Linked DNA regions of Dongshaea marina. The protein of the gene in region 2 interacts with the protein of the main gene of each other region in a pairwise test. Links are inferred from orthologs where the notes say so. Each region holds a gene or a part of one and is shown on either strand. Other genes may lie near its edges.

Region 1 (3,199 bases), 3.7 Mb from region 2 along the record:
TCCCCAGTTCAAATCTGGGTATCAGCACCACTTCTTTTTTCTTTTCTTTTTTCTATTTTTGCACTTTCAAAGCTCCTTCATCACTTGAAGATATTTTCAGCTTTCAGACTGAGATTTTTATCCAACAGGTTGCGAGTTTTAGCTGAATCGGAGAGAAGAAACGAAAGAAAAGCTTCAGCCGGGCATTCGCGGGTTTTAATTCTGCGTAAAGCTCATATAATAGTGAGGTTTTTCTGTCGGTGAAGAATTGAGCACCGGTTAAGGGCGGACAGGCAGGCCCGAAGCTTATCGCAATGCGATCGCCTCGGCTTTGTCGGTTAAACAGATGGTAGATAGGGCGCACTTGCACTGTGCAAGCGATGAGCGTCTCAATCATGTTGAGTACAGGTACGTTGTATGAATGCGAAGACAGAAGGCCAGCAACCCTCCTCTGATAAACTCAAGTGGACTCTGGTTTTTGTTCTGCTAGTGCTGGCGATCGCCGGTAACTGGTATATGGGGTCAAATGCGGCATTGGATACCTTGCCTCTGCAGAGTACAGGTCTGCTGGCGACTCGTATCGTCGGCGTGGTTGTACTGGTTGTGCTGGCACTGCTGGTTGCCTGGACAACGACCAAGGGTAAAGCGACGATCTCATTTGCCAAAGAGTCTCGTCTGGAAATTCGTAAGGTCGTCTGGCCTACACGCCAGGAAGCCGTACAGACGACACTGATCGTTATTGCCATCACCTGCCTGATGGGCTTTTTGATGTTTGTCATCGATGGTGCCCTGGTATGGATCATTGGCCATATTACTGGAGTGAAAGGTTAAGCCATGTCTGAAACAAGAATGAGATGGTATGTTGTTCAGGCCTTTTCCGGCTTTGAATCCCGCGTGGCTAAGTCGCTGCAGGAGCATATCAAGTTACACCAGATGGAAGAGCAGTTCGGTGAAGTGCTGGTCCCAACCGAAGAGGTTGTGGAGATGCGTGCCGGTCAGAAGCGCCGCAGTGAGCGCAAGTTCTTCCCTGGCTATGTCCTGGTACAGATGGTGATGAACGATGAAACCTGGCACCTGGTGCGCAGTGTTCCTCGTGTGATGGGCTTCATCGGTGGTACTTCCGATCGTCCGGCACCTATCTCAGATCAGGAAGCAGAAGCGATCCTCAATCGTCTGCAGGAATCTCACGATAAGCCACGTCCGAAGACTCTGTTTGAGCCGGGTGAAGTGGTTCGTGTTACCGAAGGTCCGTTTGCCGACTTCAACGGTGTTGTTGAAGAGGTGGATTACGAGAAGAGCCGCCTGAAGGTATCGGTTCTGATCTTCGGTCGTTCGACTCCGGTTGAGCTGGAGTTTGGTCAGGTCGAAAAGAGCTGATCAAGAAATAAACACAAGACTTGTCAGGGGGCGCAATTATCCATATAATTGCGGCCCTTTCCATTGGGGAGCTTAAAAGATGCCGTGGTGGTGTCTTAGCGTTTGAACCCAAATAGAGGTAAATCTAAAATGGCTAAGAAAGTCCAAGCTTATATCAAGCTGCAGGTAGCTGCGGGTGCAGCAAACCCTAGTCCTCCCGTTGGTCCAGCACTGGGTCAGCACGGTGTTAACATCATGGAATTCTGTAAGGCGTTCAACGCCCGTACCGACAAGCTGGAAAAAGGCGCGCCGGTTCCTGTTGTTATCACTGTATACAGCGATCGCTCTTTCACTTTCGAGACCAAGACTCCACCTGCTTCCTTCCTGCTGAAGAAAGCTGCTGGCGTTAAGTCTGGCTCTGGTCGCCCTAACACCGACAAGGTGGGTAACGTGACTCGCGCTCAACTGGAAGAGATTGCAGAGATGAAGAAGCCAGACATGACTGGTTCTGACGTTGATGCAATGGTCCGTTGTCTGGAAGGTTCTGCCCGTTCTATGGGCCTGGTAGTGGAGGGTTAAGACCATGGCAAAACTTTCTAAGCGTATTCGCAATATCCGTGAAAAAGTTGAAGTGACTCGTGACTACGAGATCAATGCAGCGATCGACCTGCTCAAGGAGCTGGCTACCGCTAAGTTCGTTGAGAGCGTAGACGTAGCAGTAAACCTGGGTATCGACCCACGTAAATCTGACCAGAACGTACGTGGTGCAACTGTACTGCCTCACGGTACTGGCCGTGAAGTACGTGTTGCTGTGTTCACTCAGGGTGCTAACGCAGAAGCAGCTAAAGAAGCTGGTGCGGACATCGTAGGTATGGACGAGCTGGCAGCTGACGTTAAGAAGGGCGAGATGAACTTTGACGTTGTTATCGCTTCTCCTGACGCTATGCGCGTTGTTGGTCAGCTGGGTCAGATCCTGGGTCCACGCGGCCTGATGCCTAACCCTAAGGTTGGCACTGTAACTCCAAACGTTGCAGAAGCTGTTAAGCAAGCCAAGGCGGGTCAGATCCGTTATCGTAACGATAAGAACGGTATCATCCACACCACTATTGGTAAGGCAGACTTCAACAACGAGCAGCTGAAAGAAAACCTGGAAGCTCTGGTTGTTGCACTGAAGAAGGCTAAGCCTTCCTCAGCTAAGGGTCAGTTCATCCGCAAGGTAAGCATCTCCACCACTATGGGTGCAGGTGTTGCGGTTGACCAGGCGACTCTGGAAACTGCCAACGCTTAATCCGCGGATAGACTTTACAAGGCGTGGGATTTTATTTAAAATCTTGCGCCTTTGATTTGGTTAGGGGTTTCGACTCCTGTCCAAGACCGTAGGTGTCCTTAGGGACTTAATATTCCCTGCGTAGACGGTGCCGTGACCCAGCGAGAAAGATTCTCTTTCTTCTGGTTCGACTGCCACCGTAAGTTCCCGAAAGGGATTGTGTTAGTTCTGGATCCTTTGAGATCCGGGTTGAATCCAGGAGTAAGCCAATGGCATTAAGACTCGAAGACAAGAAGGCAATTGTTGCTGCAGTCAACGAAGCTGCCAAAGGCGCCCTGTCTGCAGTAGTTGCGGATTCCCGTGGCGTAACTGTAGATGCGATGACCGCTCTGCGTCAGCAAGCTCGTGAAGCTGGTGTGTACATGAAAGTTGTACGCAACACTCTGGCTCGCCGCGCAGTAGAAGGGACCGATTACGAATGTCTGAAAGACGTTTTCGTTGGTCCTACTTTGATCGCTTTCTCAAACGAGCACCCAGGTGCGGCCGCTCGTCTGTTTAAAGATTTTGCAAAAAATCAGGAAGCGTTTGAAGTTAAAG
Region 2 (3,221 bases):
AGCCAGGTAGTTTCTGAGCGCCTGCTGAACAGATTCACGGAGTGGACGCTGGGTTTGCTCATTTGACTGAAGGTTTGTTGTTGTAGTTACCAATGCTTCAGTAGTCAGGTTTTGTTCGAACATATGCGCTTTGCTCTTATTGATTCATTCAACTAGTTACACTTAGAAAGTCGTTCAATGCCGAACGCTGCGAAGCGGCGCTCTCCAACTGATTGAACTGCCTTCTAAAATCTGATCCGGCTTTCTTCTTCTGCAGGTACCAGCCGATATGCTTACGGGCTATACGAACACCCTTGTACTCGCCATAAAAAGAGTGCAGAGCTTCAAGATGCTCTTCCATCACAGAGGCGATCTCTGCCTCGTGAGGGGGAGCACACTCCACACCATGCTCAAGATAATGGCAAATTTCACGGAATAGCCAGGGATCCCCCTGGGCTGCCCGCCCAACCATAACGGCATCGGCACCTGTCACATCAAGGACTTTCCGAGCCTTTTCCGGGCTATCGATATCACCGTTAGCTATCACGGGAATCGATACAGCCTGCTTGATGGCTCGAATCGTCTGATACTCGGCGTTGCCCCGGAACATACAGCTTCGGGTCCTGCCATGTACAGCCAAGGCCTGAATACCACAGCCCTCAGCCAGCCGAGCAATCTCAACACCATTGCGATGCTCCTGATCCCATCCGGTTCGGATCTTAAGGGTCACAGGAACATCCGATGCAGCCACCGCGGCTCGCAGAATCTCTTCTACCAGTGCGGGAAACTGCAACAGTGCTGAGCCTGCCAGCTTCTTATTTACTTTCTTAACCGGGCACCCCATGTTGATATCAATCAACTGGGCTCCCTCGGTCTGTGCATACTCCACAGCTTGAGCGACCAATTGCGGGTCCGATCCTACGATCTGAACTCCGCGGATGGTCCCATCCTGTTCACCATCATCCTGCAGTCGCTTACGCGACTTCTCCGTTTTCCAGACATCCGGGTTAGCCAGCAACATCTCAGACACTGCCAGGCCAGCCCCCATCCGCAAACAGAGCCGGCGAAAAGGCTGATCAGTGATCCCCGCCATGGGAGCCACCACAACGGGGGACTCAATTGTCAAGGAACCGATTTGCATGGGACTCACAACATGAACGCTTCGAAGGAGGCGTATATTACGAGTTTTTTGTGCTCATGAAAAGGTCATAATTTAAGCGAAGCCCCAATTTTCGCAAAAAAAACACAAAGAAAAAGGTTGCTTTTTTTGCAGCTAATAAAAATGTAACGCTTCGCTACAAACAAGTAACACCTGCAGGCCCCGAAGCGCTTAACCGGCGAACAGCTACCGCTTAAAGCCCCTTCATTCTAAGCCGATAATCACAGGCCTCAGATCGGGATCAGGAGCGCTTTTTTCCGCTCAGACGGGCCCACTCCTCGCGATATTCGGGCGCATCCATCTCAAACCAACCCTGGTAATGCTCACACAACTCAGGGGCCTGATTCTCAAGGATCCCTGACAGGGCTAACTTGCCCTCAGGTAATACATGACCGGCAATGACCGGAGCCAATTCACGCAGAGGACCGGCAAGAATATTTGCAACCAAAAGCTCGGCTCTGGTGTTCTGAGGCACATCTTCGGGCAGATAGAGCTCAAGGTTCTCGGAAACACCATTGCGCTCGGCATTGTCGCGGCTGGCAGCCAGGGCCTGAGGATCGATATCGATACCAATCACCCGTTTGGCACCGAGTTTGAGGGCCGCGATCGCCAGGATCCCGGAGCCACAACCAAAATCGATCACCTCTTTGCCCTCAAGATCCTGCTGATCCAGCCACTTCAGGCACAGGGCTGTGGTGGGGTGGGTGCCGGTACCAAAGGCAACGCCGGGATCCAACATCACATTCACCGCATCGGGATCGGGCACATCGCGCCAGCTCGGACAGATCCACAGCCGCTCGCCAAACTGCATCGGATGAAAATGCTCCATCCACTCGCGCACCCAATCCTTGTCTTCAAGTTGCTCGACCTTATAGCGCATCTCGTTGCCGAAATGCTTTTTCAAAAAGGTAACTATGGGAGCCGGGTCAATCTCGGCATCAAACAGGCCAACCACATCGGTCTCTCCCCATAACAGGGTCTGACCCGGCAGGGGTTCAAAAACCGGGGTATCTTTCGCATCCACAAAGGTAACGGCCAGGGCGCCAGCCCCCTCAAGCATGGTTCCGAGCTTCTCGGCCTTCTCTTCGGTGGCATTGACTTTGATCTGTATCCAGGGCATGGGTTTAAAACTCTGAAAAAATTTTGGGCGCATTCTACCATTGCAGCTGCAACATGGGCAGTGGTTAAAATTAAATCAACAAGATTTCAAAAGCGAGATGTAGATCACACATGTATACCCTGATTCATTCGGGCTATTGGGTTTTCTTTTAAAAGAGTTAACATTCCAAACGATAGAGAGCCGGTCATCAACTGTCGCAGGAAAGCAGCAGAGGTTCTCTACACAGACGCTTCCAGGTTACCTCTGGAGTGTGGTACCCAGGATTAAGGATAATCAAGGTCGCCTATATGCCAACAACATCACCACCTCCCCCGGCAATTACAGTAGAGCCCGATCTTTTCTGTTTATCCCCTACCCTTCCTGCAGATACCGTAATTTACGCTCGACATCACAGGGCATCCCCCCAATCTCAACAAAGGAATGATCAAGATGATTAAAGGACTTTTCATCAGCGCCTTATTGTTAGCAACCAGTCTGCTGGGCACAGGCATCGCCAGTGCTGCGGTCCTGACACCGGCACATAGCAACTGTCAGAATCCCGCACCTTTCCCACCTTACAACATCTGTTTAGACAAGGATAAAAGTAGTAGCAGTGATTACCTGCAGCAGATCCTGGCAACCCTTAAGTTCAGCGATCAGGAAAATAGCTGATCTATCCCGTTGCGGAGGCGTACCCTCCGCTCTCATGTCTCAGAACGGCTGACCTTACTAAAGATGTGCGGCTTTCAACGTCACCGGCCTTCTGCCGAAAGGAAGCGGCAGCGGAAGATACCTGTGCAGCAGAGGCTCCAGGGGGAAGTTACAGTCTGGGTAACGCACGCGAAGCAGGGAGTTGAGCTGGAAATAAATCTCATGGAAGAGATTCGGATTTACTGTGTATCTGTAATCTTTGGAAGCAGACATCAACAACAGCTCCCCCTCCGCAACCTGAGGTCTGTTTTTGCGCAGATAATCAATGTTTCA

What was found.
Region 1: the proteins of prmA (region 2) and rplK interact in binary tests that used the Escherichia coli proteins (3 or more experiments, as listed by UniProt). The link is inferred for Dongshaea marina from one-to-one orthologs.

What each region holds. Positions count from the first base shown.
Region 1 is NZ_CP028897.1:280,614-283,812, forward strand. Bases 320-3,199 are described here. They hold rplK (50S ribosomal protein L11), read left to right. Parts: upstream 320-1,485; coding sequence 1,486-1,914; downstream 1,915-3,199. Other genes in these bases: secE (preprotein translocase subunit SecE), read left to right, coding at 397-810; nusG (transcription termination/antitermination protein NusG), read left to right, coding at 814-1,356; rplA (50S ribosomal protein L1), read left to right, coding at 1,919-2,623; rplJ (50S ribosomal protein L10), read left to right, coding at 2,872-3,199. UniProt on the Escherichia coli protein: Forms part of the ribosomal stalk which helps the ribosome interact with GTP-bound translation factors.
Region 2 is NZ_CP028897.1:3,955,256-3,958,476, forward strand. What follows is about bases 320-3,221. They hold prmA (50S ribosomal protein L11 methyltransferase), read right to left. Parts: upstream 2,259-3,221; coding sequence 1,380-2,258; downstream 320-1,379. Other genes in these bases: dusB (tRNA dihydrouridine synthase DusB), read right to left, coding at 320-1,120; DB847_RS18495 (hypothetical protein), read left to right, coding at 2,688-2,909. In the rest of the region: DNA-binding transcriptional regulator Fis, read right to left, coding at 1-123; more of dusB, read right to left, coding at 149-319. UniProt on the Escherichia coli protein: Methylates ribosomal protein L11.